2 linked regions of the Beijerinckia sp. 28-YEA-48 genome follow. The protein of the gene in region 2 interacts with the protein of the main gene of each other region in a pairwise test. Links are inferred from orthologs where the notes say so. Each region holds a gene or a part of one and is shown on either strand. Other genes may lie near its edges.

The links. The genes of interacting proteins can lie anywhere in the genome.
Region 1: the proteins of gyrA (region 2) and gyrB interact in binary tests that used the Escherichia coli proteins (3 or more experiments, as listed by UniProt). The link is inferred for Beijerinckia sp. 28-YEA-48 from one-to-one orthologs.

What each region holds. Positions count from the first base shown.
Region 1 is NZ_FNSI01000001.1:4,435,075-4,440,527, forward strand. Bases 1-3,108 are described here. They hold gyrB (DNA topoisomerase (ATP-hydrolyzing) subunit B), read left to right. Parts: upstream 1-387; coding sequence 388-2,829; downstream 2,830-3,108. Other genes in these bases: recQ (DNA helicase RecQ), read left to right, coding at 1-246; BLW50_RS20795 (TIGR02391 family protein), read right to left, coding at 2,833-3,108. In the rest of the region: more of BLW50_RS20795, read right to left, coding at 3,109-3,633; BLW50_RS20800 (DUF1810 domain-containing protein), read left to right, coding at 3,901-4,347; BLW50_RS20805 (uroporphyrinogen decarboxylase family protein), read left to right, coding at 4,505-5,453. UniProt on the Escherichia coli protein: DNA gyrase negatively supercoils closed circular double-stranded DNA in an ATP-dependent manner to maintain chromosomes in an underwound state.
Region 2 is NZ_FNSI01000001.1:2,296,272-2,304,270, forward strand. Bases 1,835-5,141 are described here. They hold gyrA (DNA gyrase subunit A), read right to left. Parts: upstream 4,795-5,141; coding sequence 2,035-4,794; downstream 1,835-2,034. Other genes in these bases: BLW50_RS10865 (HAD family hydrolase), read right to left, coding at 1,835-2,035; BLW50_RS10875 (E22 family MetX-like putative esterase), read right to left, coding at 4,954-5,141. Also shown: BLW50_RS31035 (sce7726 family protein), read right to left, coding at 535-1,239; more of BLW50_RS10865, read right to left, coding at 1,367-1,834; more of BLW50_RS10875, read right to left, coding at 5,142-6,072; ssb (single-stranded DNA-binding protein), read right to left, coding at 6,088-6,594; excinuclease ABC subunit UvrA, read left to right, coding at 7,140-7,999. UniProt on the Escherichia coli protein: A type II topoisomerase that negatively supercoils closed circular double-stranded (ds) DNA in an ATP-dependent manner to maintain chromosomes in an underwound state.

The sequences.
Region 1 (5,453 bases), 2.1 Mb from region 2 along the record:
GGCATCGGCAGCGACAGCCCGGACGAGGACAATGCGGTGCTGGCGGCGCTGCGCACCTGCCGGCGCGAGCTGGCCCGCGAGCAGGGCGTGCCGGCGTTTATGATCTTTGCCGACCGAACCTTGATCGAAATGGCCGAAAGACGGCCCGAAACCCTCGGCCAAATGGCCGAAATCTATGGCGTCGGCGAGCGTAAATTGAAGCTTTACGGTGACGCCTTTCTGGAGGCTCTGGCGGGGCTGCCGTAGCGCCTTCGAATCGGTCGTTTAGAGACGCTGGAAGATACGGTTTTACGTGCATTTCCTAGCGGTTTCAGGGTATGTTACGGGATCGAATCGAGGCCGGCCTCCAGGCTGAGATTTTCCGCCCATTTCAGAGAATTACCCTTCATGGCCGAGCCCGCCGAAAACACTGATCCCGCAGCCTATGGCGCGGACTCCATCAAGGTCCTGCGCGGCCTCGATGCGGTGCGCAAGCGGCCGGGCATGTACATCGGCGACACCGATGACGGCTCGGGCCTGCATCACATGGTCTATGAGGTCGTCGATAACGCCATCGACGAGGCGCTGGGCGGCCATGCGACGCTCGTCACGGTGACGCTCAACCCCGATGGCTCCTGCACCGTGACCGACAACGGCCGCGGCATTCCCACCGCCATTCATTCGGAGGAAGGCGTCTCGGCGGCCGAGGTCATCATGACCCAGCTGCATGCGGGCGGAAAGTTCGACCAGAATTCCTACAAGGTCTCGGGCGGCCTGCACGGCGTCGGCGTCTCCGTCGTCAACGCGCTGTCGACCTCGCTCGAGCTGCGCATCTGGCGCGACGAGAAGGAACACGTGGTTCGCTTCTCCCATGGCGACGTGGTGGCGCCGCTCGTCGTTGTCGGGCCGGCACCGCTGATCGATGGCAAGCCGAAGCGTGGCACCGAAGTGACCTTCCTGCCGTCGCCGCAAACCTTCACGATGATCGAGTTCGACTATGCGACGATCGAACATCGTCTGCGCGAACTGGCGTTCCTGAACTCGGGCGTGCGCATCGTCCTCACCGACATGCGCCATGCGGAAACCAAGGTCGAGGAATTGTTCTACGAGGGCGGGCTCGAGGCTTTCGTGCGCTATCTCGACCGCGCCAAGCAACCGCAGATCGGCACGCCGATCTTGATCCGTGGCGAGCGCGATCGCATCACCGTTGAAGTGGCGCTGTGGTGGAACGACAGCTATCACGAGAATGTTCTGGCCTTCACCAACAACATTCCGCAGCGCGACGGCGGCACTCATCTCGCCGGCTTCCGCGCCGCGTTGACGCGCCAGCTCACCGGCTATGCCGAATCTTCGGGCATCACCAAGAAGGAAAAGGTTGACCTGACCGGCGACGATTGCCGCGAAGGCCTGACCTGCGTGCTCTCGGTGAAAGTGCCAGACCCGAAATTCTCGTCGCAGACGAAGGATAAGCTGGTCTCCTCGGAAGTGCGGCCCGTCGTTGAAAGTCTCGTCAACGAGATGCTCGGCCAATGGTTCGAGGAACATCCGCAGGACGCGCGCTCCATCGTCACCAAAGTGGTGGAAGCAGCACTGGCCCGTGAAGCAGCGCGTAAGGCGCGCGAACTGACGCGGCGCAAGGGCGCGCTCGATGTCGCCAACCTGCCCGGCAAACTCGCCGACTGCCAGGAACGCGATCCGGCCAAATCCGAACTGTTCATCGTCGAGGGTGATTCCGCCGGTGGCTCGGCCAAGCAGGGGCGCAACCGCGAATATCAGGCGGTGCTGCCGCTGCGCGGTAAAATTCTCAACGTCGAGCGAGCGCGTTTCGACAAAATGCTGTCATCGCAGGAAATTGGCACGCTGATCACGGCTTTAGGCACCGGCATCGGCCGCGACGACTTCAACATCGCCAAGCTGCGCTATCACAAGATCATCATCATGACGGACGCCGACGTCGACGGCGCCCATATCCGTACCCTGCTGCTGACCTTCTTCTTCCGGCAGATGCCTGACCTGATCGAACGCGGCCATCTCTACATCGCCCAGCCGCCGCTCTACAAAGTGAAGCGCGGCCAGTCGGAGCAATATCTCAAGGACGAGCGGGCGCGCGAAGACTATCTGCTCGACAACGGCCTTGATGGTGCGCTGCTGCGCCTCGGCAATGGCGAAGTGCGCAGCGCCGCCGACCTGCGCGCCCTGGCCGAAGAAGCGCGTCTGGTGAAACAGATCCTGGCACAGTTGCACTCGCGCTACGATCGCGTCGCCGTGGAACAGGCCGCCATCGCTGGCGCCTTGCAGCCGATCGCCGCCATGGGCGACCTCGCCGAGGAACGGACGCAGGAGATCGCCCGCCGTCTCGATGCGCTGTCGGAAGAAACCGAGCGTGGCTGGCAGGGCGTGATCGAAGGCGATCGTTTCGTCTTCAGCCGCGAAGTGCGCGGCGTGCGCCAGGCGAGCGTGCTCGATGCCGGCCTCTTGGCCTCGGCCGAGGCGCGCAAGCTGAACGACCACGCCTCCTCGCTGCATGCGGTCTACGCCCAGCCGGCCATATTCCAACGCCGAGCGGACGAAACACGTGTCGCCGGGCCGAGCGCTTTGTTCGACACCATCATGGCCGCCGGCCAAAAGGGCATCAGCCAGATGCAGCGCTATAAAGGCCTGGGCGAGATGAACCCCGAACAGCTCTGGGAAACGACGCTCGACCGCAATGTGCGCTCGCTGCTGCAGGTGCGCATCAAGGAAGTCTCCGACGCCGACAGCGTCTTCGTCCGCCTGATGGGCGATGTCGTCGAACCGCGTCGCGAGTTCATCCAGGAGAATGCGCTCAGCGTCGCCAATCTCGACGTTTAATTGCTAGGTCCTAGGTAACATCGTCGCCTTATCAAGACGACGATGAATCAAAGACACCAAGGACATTAGGTCCTCTGCATCTTCTCTGCTCATCTTCCAATTCAGCTTGGCTTCGTGCGCCGCTGGGTTACGAAACATCCCGAATGTTCCTTTCACCAAGCTCACAAATCCTTTCTGCTCGTCGACTTCACTTTTGGTAGCGCGCCGGTTGATAGCCAGTATTGGAAGGTCACCCCCGAGCGCACGATCGATAAGAACAGCTCCATCGTCCAAGAGACCTGTACGCACACGCAGCTTATCGCCAATGCTTTTGACAGCTTCCAAAACCGCATGAAAATAATTATCTGTCAGCAACTCAGAACGGCAGAACATAGCAACATCAGGATGAATATCGCGGCTTAATAGATCAGCTCGCAATTCTCGCGCGCGCCGCTCCGCTTCAGAAAGCGTCCCTGCTGTATCTATTTCAACGAGATCTCCTGTCTCTTTTACGACAAGGCCCATCAACATTAAGGCTTGATTGAGCCGAGCCCGAAGCCTCTCAAAAGCTTCTCGCTTTCCAACCCAGCGAGTCGGTTTCATTGCTGTACGTATAAATGCGAGAATGCCTGTACGGTTCGATCGCGCGTTCTGATCGTAAGTAAGGGCATCACTCAGCCGAAGGCGTTTCGTGACGGAAGCATTAACATCATTCATTCGTAACGATGAGAGCAGCCGCCCTATCTCACTTCCTGTTAATCCAATCTCGGTATCACCGAGTGCTTCCGCAATCGCTTGAATTTCAGCCGCTGTAAAAAATGCCATTTCTCCCCCGCACTAGCCAATCAAAATCGGTTCTCAGCGAATTCCTGATACGGTCTTGCTGATGTTTTTTGTTGAAGCTCTCGATTCGATTATCATCGGAAAATCGCAGATTGGGGGGCGGTAGCGCAATAGTTGCCAGAGCCGAGGAATTGCGCGACAGTCCCCGCCTCATCTGCCAAGATCGAGAATCTATCAGTTCTGATCAGAACCAACTCTTTTGTTTTGACGCATTTTCTGCACGCGAGCCGGGAGACCTTTCGCTTGGAAATGCCACCGCCAAACATAAACGACCCGTTCAACCTGCAACGGTTCATCGACGCCCAGAAGGACGTCTACGAGACAGCGCTCGGCGAATTGCAGGCCGGGCGCAAACAGAGCCACTGGATGTGGTTTATCTTTCCGCAGATCGCCGGGCTCGGCGCTAGCGCCATGGCGCAGCGCTATGCGATCACCTCGTCGGAAGAAGCGCACGCCTATGTGCATCATCCTGTGCTTGGTCAGCGCCTACGCGCGTGCACGCTCGCCCTGAATGCCCATGCCGAGCGCACGGCGCGCGAAATATTCGGCTCGCCTGACGACCTGAAGTTTCGCTCGTCGCTGACGCTTTTCAGCGCCGTCACGCCGGATGAATCGGTCTTCGATGAAGCGCTGGAAACCTTCTTCGACAGTGTGCCGGATCCGTTGACGACCGAGAAGCTCGAAAGCGAAGACTGAGGCCTCGGCCTCGTTCTGATAAGCGAGCTTGGGAATGCGCTTGCTTCCGGCATCGTCGATGGGATAAGTCCCACCCTCGATAGCCCCCCTGTTGCTCGCATCAGCGAATAGGACAACAGTGCGTGGGATGCTCCAGCCGCCGGATTGGGAGGAATGCATGCTGCTGCCTACGACGATCGTCGGATCCTATCCGCAACCAGACTGGCTGATCGACCGGAGCAAACTCGGCAAGCGGCCGCCGCCGCGCGTTCGCGCGAAAGAGCTGTGGCACATCGATCCGCAATGGCTTGAAGAAGCGCAGGACGATGCGACCTTGATCGCCATCCGCGATCAGGAGCGTGCCGGCATCGACATCATCACCGATGGCGAGATGCGCCGCGAAAGCTATTCGAACCGTTTCGCCACGGCGCTGGAAGGCGTCGACATCGACAATCCCGCCGTCGTGCCAAGCCGCAGCGGCAATCCCGATCTGGTGCCGCGCGTCATTGGCAAGATCAGGCGTAAACATGCGGTGGAACTGCGCGACGTGCAGTTCCTGCGCAAGAACACCGACAAGCGCATCAAGATCACTGTGCCTGGCCCGTTCACCATGTCGATCCAGGCGAAGGATTTTCACTACAACGACGAAGCCGCCGTGGCGATGGACTATGCCGCCGCCGTCAACGAGGAGATCAAGGATCTCTTCGCCGCTGGCGCCGATATCGTCCAGATCGACGAGCCTTACATGCAGGCGCGCCCCGACCAGGCGCGCGCCTATGGCGTCGATGCGATCAACCGCGCCGTCGAAGGCGTGAAGGGCACGACCGGTGTGCATCTGTGTTTCGGCTATGCAGCGCTGGTGAAGAATAAACCGGCCGGCTATTCCTTTCTGCCCGAACTCGAACGCTGCAATGTCGATCAGATCTCCATCGAAACCGCTCAGCCGGTGCTCGACTTCAAGGTTCTCGAACAGCTACCGAGCAAGACCATGGTCATCGGCGTGATCGATCTCAACGACATGACGGTGGAAACGCCTGAAGTCGTCGCCGAGCGCATTCGCCGCATTTTTCCCTTCGTCCCGGCCAAACGCATTGTCGTCGCGCCCGATTGCGGCATGAAATATCTGC
Region 2 (7,999 bases):
GCTATTATACGATCATTTAAGGCCGATGGGCGCGGTATCGCTCTGCGAGTCTCATTGGACCAGATGACATCCGCTGCTACCTGGGTGTCATCTTGGCCAATCCCATTGGGAGAAACCGATCTCATCGTCGATCTTGGCGGAAGCGTTGCAAGTGTCTTAGCGCTTGGAGCTCCAGTCCACGCAGCCTTTGTGGCATTGCACAAAGGGGGAGCTTGGCGTTCAGTTACGGTGTCCGGAGGCAGCATTCCAGCTACACTGTCCGGATATCCTGTCGGCAGAACCATGCTGGCCCGTTCGGAACTCGCATTATGGTCGGCGCTCCAGAAAGCTAGCCTCTCGTATCAATTGGATTTTGGCGACTACGCCACGATTGGCCCAGACGCAGCTACTGAGGGCATAGCGGGACCCGTCCCGATTAACGTGAAATACACACTGACATCAGAGTTCGCAGTGTACCACGGCGTCAGGACAAAAGGACCGGGCTCCAAGCCCAGGGATCAGCAATACCGCAGCCATGCGAAAGACATAGTGAAACTACCAAACCGTTTCCCTTTGGCTCACTGCTGGGGAGACCACATGATCGACGCCGTTGCTAACAACCCGACTGCTTCCCCTGGAAGCCCTGGGAGCTGGGTCGGCTTCAGTGTCAATAGGCATATCGAACTGACTAGGAGCCAATTGCCCTAGCCTCTGCCTAACCTTAAGTGCGTCTCGGACGTGATCCCTCAACTGACGGAATGGAATCTCGGATAGGAGGCGGGCGCTAATCTCGCCCGCTCGTTTCGAACGCCAACCGTTTGCCAGCCCGTGCTTCTCCAGCACAGCAACAGCTTCGTCCTTCCAAAGCATTTGCACGACTACCGAAGGATCAGGCTGTGGGTTTTGTCGACCTTTGCGCTTTGATTTCAGCTTGACCTTTCCATCGTGCATGCTGGCCATCACACATCCCCACCACTTCGGTATTATTCGAAGGGCTTTCTCAGCATGTTTGTCGCCGACTACCAATGTCATGTGGTCAAACACCTTTCCGTAGATCTCCACCTGATACGGAAGGCGCTCCAATGTATCGGAGTTACTTTTCAGCTCATATCCAGAGAGTTTACCGTTGACGACCGCGATATCAACCCGAACGGTGCCGGACCAAACGCCCATCTCTTCGACAACTCGCGTCGAAGGATCAGCGCCATAAATATCGGCCAGATGCGCGAGAACAGCTCGCCTTACATCTCCGTCATGCATTCGCTTACCACCGCGTTGCCCTTATAAAGCTTATGTACAAGGGATTAACCGTTCATTGATCGGATGGTCAACAAACCTAAGCCTGTTGTCGACAGACTTGCCCCGCAGCCACACGCGAATGTGAGAGTCAGGCGAGAAGCGGCTTCAACATGGCTGCATTGGCCGCGATCCGACGCGCGCCTGCCTGCTCCAGTGAAGCCTTGATCGCTGGCGACGAATGGCCGCCGCCCATGAAGCCGATCACATCCATGCCGGCACGCCGGCCGGCGGTGACACCTGCGACGGAATCTTCGATCACAACGCAGCGCGCCGGATCGGCGCCCATCTGCGAGGCGGCAAAGAGGAAGACGTCAGGCGCCGGCTTGCCGCGCTTAACCTGGGAGACCGAGAACACGCCGCGCTCAAAAAATTGGATCAGGCCCGTCTTGGCCAGGTTCTTCTGCAGCAGCGACAAACGCGTCGAAGAGGCGACGCAGCGCGGATACGAACTGGCGCGCAGGACCTCGGCCATGCCGTCGATCGCCGCCAGTTCGATATCGAAACGGCGATGGATTTCCGTATCGACCTTTTCGCGAAAACCTTCCGGCAGAGGGCGACCGCTATCGGCCTCAACCCGGCGCCAGGCTTCCGCCACCGGCATGCCGGCGTAACGGCTGGCGTAGTCATACGGCGTCATGATCAGGCCGAGCTCGGCGACCGCGTCGGCACAGACATGGCTGGCGATCTCTTCCGAATTGATCAGCACGCCATCGCAATCGAAGATGACGAGATCAAAGCCGGTTTCAACAACAGCCATTATTCCGACCCGGCGCTCGCGTCACCGTTCGCTTCGCCTTCGTCTTCGCCGTCTTCACCGATACGTTCGACCGAGACCACTTTCTCGCTCTCGTCGGTGCGGAAGACGATGACGCCCTGCGTCGCGCGGCCGGCAATGCGGATGCCCGCCACCGGACAGCGGATCAACTGGCCACCATCGGTGACAAGCATGATCTGATCGCTTTCCGAGACCGTGAGCGAAGCGACAAGCTCGCCATTGCGGGCATTGACCGCCATGGCGGCGATGCCCTTACCGCCACGGCCGGCGGTGCGATATTCATAGGACGAAGAGCGCTTGCCGAAACCACGCGACGAGACCGTGAGAATGACCTCTTCGAGCGCCGACAGTTCCACATAGCGTTCCTGCGAGAGGGTGAGCGCACCCGTGGTCTCCTCCTCCGCCTCGCCAGAATCGACGGCCTCGCCCGTCTCCTCGGTTTCCCCGGCGACGGCGCGGCGCATGCGCATGAAGGCGGCGCGTTCATCGGCGCTGACATCAACATGGCGCAGGATTTCCAGCGAGATGACGACATCGCCATCGGCCAGATTGATGCCGCGCACGCCCATGGAATCGCGGCCCTTGAACACGCGCACATCGCCGACCTGGAAGCGGATGCATTGCCCCTTGCCGGTGGTGAGCAGAACGTCGTCGTCCTCGGAACACATCTTCACATCGACGATGGCTTCGCCCTCATCGAGTTTCATGGCGATCTTGCCGGCGCGATTGACCTGCGCGAAATCGCTGAGCTTGTTGCGACGCACGGTGCCACGGGTCGTGGCGAACATGACGTCGTATTTTTCCCAGGTCGCCTCGTCCTCGGGCAAGGGCATGATCGTCGTGATCCGCTCGCCCTGATCGAGCGGCAGGATGTTGACCAGCGCCTTGCCGCGCGCCTGCGGCGCCGACAGCGGCAGACGCCACACCTTTTCCTTATAGGCCTGGCCGAGCGAGGAGAAGAACAGCACCGGCTGATGGGTCGAGGACACGAACATGCGATGGACGAAATCCTCCTCGCGCGTCTGCATGCCCGAGCGACCCTTGCCGCCGCGACGCTGCGCCCGATAGGCCGACAGCGGCACGCGCTTGACATAACCAGCGTGGGAGACGGTAACGACCATCTCTTCGCGCTGGATGAGGTCTTCATCCTCCATGTCCGCATCGGTCTCGAGAATGACGGTGCGGCGCGGCGTGGCGAACCCCTTCCTGATCTCTTCGAGCTCGTTGTGGATGATTTCCATCACACGGGCACGCGAGCGCAGGATATCGAGATAATCGGCGATTTCGGCCGCCAACTTATTCAAGGCTTCGGCGATCTCGTCACGGCCGAGCGCGGTGAGGCGCTGCAGGCGCAGTTCGAGAATGGCGCGGGCCTGGGCTTCCGACAGGCGATAGGTGCCATCGGCATTGATGCTGTGGTTCGGATCGGCGATCAATTCGATCAACGGCGCCATGTCGCGCGCCGGCCAATCGCGGCCCATCAAGGCTTCACGCGCAGCGCCTGCGTCCGGCGAGGTGCGGATGAGATGGATCACCTCATCGATATTGGCGACCGCGATGGCCAGGCCAACCTGCACATGGGCGCTGTCACGCGCCTTGCCGAGCAGGAACTTCGTGCGGCGGGTGACGACTTCCTCGCGGAAGTCGAGAAAGGCGCGCAGGAAATCCTTGAGATTGAGCGTCTCGGGACGGCCGCCGTTGAGCGCGATCATATTGGCGCCGAACGACGACTGCATCTGCGTGTAGCGCCACAGCTGATTGAGCACGACATCGGCGACAGCGTCGCGCTTGATCTCGATGACGATGCGCATGCCGTCGCGATCGGACTCGTCGCGCAGATCGGAAATGCCCTCGAGGCGCTTGTCGCGCACGAGTTCGGCGATCTTCTCGATCAGGACTTTCTTGTTCACCTGATAGGGAATTTCGGTGACGATGATGGCTTCGCGGTCCTTACGGACCTGCTCGACCTCCACCTTCGCCCGCATCAGGATCGAGCCGCGGCCGGTATGATAGGCGGCGCGAATGCCGCCACGGCCCAGGATCGAGCCCGCGGTGGGGAAGTCCGGCCCGGGGATGATCTCGATCAGTTCGTCGATCGTGATCTCGGGCTTTTCCATCAGCGCGAAAACGCCGTCGATGACTTCGCCGAGATTATGCGGCGGAATGTTCGTCGCCATGCCGACGGCGATGCCGCCAGCGCCATTGACCAACAGATTGGGGAAGCGCGCCGGCAGAACCGTCGGCTCCATATCCTTGCCGTCGTAGTTCGGCTGGAAATTGACCGTCTCTTCGTCGATGTCAGCAAGCAGCGACAGCGCGACACGCGCCAAACGCGATTCCGTGTAACGCATGGCCGCCGGCGGATCACCGTCGATCGAGCCGAAGTTGCCCTGCCCTTCGACCAGCGGCAGGCGCATGGAGAAGACCTGCGCCATGCGCACCAAGGCGTCGTAGATCGATTGGTCGCCGTGCGGGTGATATTTACCCATCGTATCGCCGACCGGCCGCGCCGATTTGACGAACGACTTGTCCGGCGTGAACCCGCTCTCGTACATCGTGTAGAGGATGCGACGATGCACAGGCTTCAAGCCGTCGCGCACGTCGGGCAACGCGCGACTGACGATCACGCTCATGGCGTAATCAAGATAGCTGCGCTGCATCTCATCGACGATGGAAACGGGGCGAATATCGGAACCGGGCTGGTCGGAGCCGGGATTTTGCGGGTCGGTAGGATCGGCCAAAGCGGGGTTGGTCCAATGATGAGAATCGAATGGTGCAATGTATCCGAACCCGCTGCGAAAAGCTAATTCGGAGCGCCGTTTCCGGCCCAAAATATTTTAATTATTTCAATATGTTATTGATAGCGAAAATGAGCGCGAAAAAGCCGCGCCCGCGATCGACTAACGGGCCAGGAATTCGGCGATTTTAGGCCCCAGTTTGGCCAGGCCGAGGACACCGTTGAGATGGCCGAAATCACCCGCGATCTCCGCCGTCTCGACCGGCGTGCCATTGGCGGCGATGGTCTGCGCCGTGCGCCGCACCCATTCGGCGGCGAAGACTTGATCATCGGGCGCGTAGAGAACGAGCGCTGGCGCCTTGATCCGCTTCAGCCCCTCGGCGGCGCTGGTGGCGCCCGCGCCTCGGCCAGGAATGAAGCTCTGGTTGGCCTTGACCAGATAAAGGAAATGATTGGCGTCGGAGACAGCAGCGCGACCGGCGGCGGCCTCCTCCAGCACCTGCTCGATACGATAGCGGTTGTCGAGCGCGGCCAGAGGATCGCGCGCCTCGTCGGCCCAGCGCGGGCCGATATATTTCTCCGCCCAGTGCCAGTGGTTGGCGTGCAGGGTGACGATTTTAAGAGCTTCGGTGAGGCCCCGCAGCGGCGGCTGGCGGCCGTAATAATCGCCGCCGTTCCAATTGGCATCGACGCGGATGGGTGAGGCCCAGACATCAAGCCAGGCGGTCAGCCAGGGGCCAGAATCTGCCGCCGCGATCACCGGGATGATGCGATCCATCATATCGGGAAAGCTGGCCGCCCATTCATAGGTCTGCAAACCGCCCATCGACGGCCCCATCACCGCATGCAGATGGGCGATGCCGAGATGATCGAGCAGCGCTTTCTGCACGCGCACGAAATCAGCGATGGTGACGAAGGGAAAGGACAGGCCGTAGGGCTTGCCGGTGGCCGGATCCGTGCTCGCAGGGCCGGTCGTCGTCACCGTGCGATCATAAGCACTGAGATTGACCAGCGTGTCGCTCGACACGACGAAATAGCGGTCGGTGTCGATCGGCTTGCCGGGGCCGATCAGATAATCCCAATAACCGGGCAACACATCGCTTTCGCGATAGCGCCCGGCGGCGTGGCTGGTGCCTGAGAAATAATGGCAGATCAGGATCGCATTGGAGCGCTCGGCATTGAGCGCGCCATAGGTCTCGTAGCCGACCCGCACATCCTGGATCGTCGCGCCGCTCACTGTTTCCAGCCGCGGCAGTTCGAAGACGCGCTTCTCGACGATCATGCCTAAACGTGACGACTAGAACGGGATGTCGTCGTCGATCGGCGCCGGGGCGCGGCTGCCACCACCGCCACCACCACCCGACGGGGCGCGACGCTGTTCCATCGGCGAGGAGCGACCAAATTCGCCGCCGCCACCACCGCCGCTGAAGGAGCCACGCTCCTCGCTGTCGCGACGGCTGTCGAGCAGGGTCAACTCGCCACGGAACCGCTGCAACACGACTTCGGTCGACTTGCGCTGGTTGCCGTCCTTGTCGGTGTATTCGCGGGTCTGCAATTGCCCTTCGAGGTAAACCTTCGTGCCCTTCTTGCAATATTGCTCGGCGATCTTGCCCAGGGCTTCATTGAAAATGACGACATTGTGCCATTCGGTCCGGTCCTTGCGCTCGCCGGTGGCCTTGTCGCGCCAGGATTCGGTCGTGGCGACGGAAAAATTGACCACCGCATCGCCATTGCCCGTGCGCCGCACTTCAGGATCACGGCCAAGATTGCCGATCAGAATGACCTTGTTGACGCTGCCCGCCATAACGCTCTCCATATTGCCAGGATCACCGTGACCTAGGATCGAAAAGATCCCCAATCGAACATGTGATCGATTTCCATCTGGAGCGGGATTGCCGTCGCATCCCGCTCTGGCGCGTCCGCTCCGCGTCGCGCCACATGCTTCTCTCGTAAACTGTCCCGATGCCGGCCGTGAGCGCCGCCTGCCAGGGGCGACCTGTTGTCCACAGCGCTCGACAGGACCGGAACAATGTTCTATATTTGTTCTAGTCGATTAGCATCCGCGTTGCAAGCACTGACAGAAACGAGCACCTATATAGGGTGAAGCTTGTGAATATCGGGGCTGCGACATGGCATTGCCCGATCCGCACCCTACATTCACGGAACCCCAATCCGCCGGACCGCCCCATGAAAGATGCTAAGCCGCGCGCTAAAACCGCGCGCAGCCCGAAAGCCCAATCGGACGCCAAATCGGTCGCCAAGCCTTCGGTCGCCAAACCATCGGCAACCAAGCCTGCCGCCGCCCCGTCCCTGCCCGGCCTCAGCCGGTCCGTTGCCGCGCCTGTCGACATGCGCTCGATTACCGTGCGCGGTGCGCGCGAGCACAATCTCAAGAATGTCGACCTGACCATTCCGCGCGACAAGCTGGTGGTGTTCACCGGCCTGTCGGGCTCCGGCAAGTCGTCGCTCGCCTTCGACACGATCTATGCCGAAGGGCAGCGGCGCTATGTGGAATCCCTGTCGGCCTATGCCCGGCAGTTTCTGGAAATGATGCAGAAGCCGGACGTCGACCAGATCGACGGCCTGTCGCCAGCCATTTCCATCGAACAGAAGACCACCTCGAAGAACCCGCGCTCCACCGTCGGCACGGTGACCGAGATCCACGACTATATGCGCCTGCTGTGGGCGCGCGTCGGCATTCCCTATTCGCCGGCAACGGGCCTGCCGATCGAAAGCCAGACCGTCAGCCAGATGGTCGACCGGGTGCTGGCGCTGCCGGATAAGTCGCGGCTCTATCTGCTGGCGCCGGTGGTGCGCGGACGCAAGGGCGAGTTCCGTAAGGAGATCGCCGAATATATGAAGCGCGGCTTCCAGCGCCTGCGGGTCAACGGCACCTATTACGAGATCGCCGACGCGCCGACCCTCGACAAGAAGTTCAAGCACGAGATCGACGTCGTGGTCGACCGTATCGTCGTGCGGCCGGATATCGCCGCGCGCCTGGCGGAATCGATGGAGACGGCGCTGGAACTGGCCGACGGCATCGCCGTCGTCGAATTCGCCGATGAGAAGGACGCCAAGGGCGAGCCCAAGCGCATCCTGTTCTCATCGAAATTCGCCTGCCCGGTCTCCGGCTTCACCATTCCGGAAATCGAGCCGCGCCTGTTCTCGTTCAACAATCCGTTCGGCGCCTGTCCGGTCTGTTCCGGCCT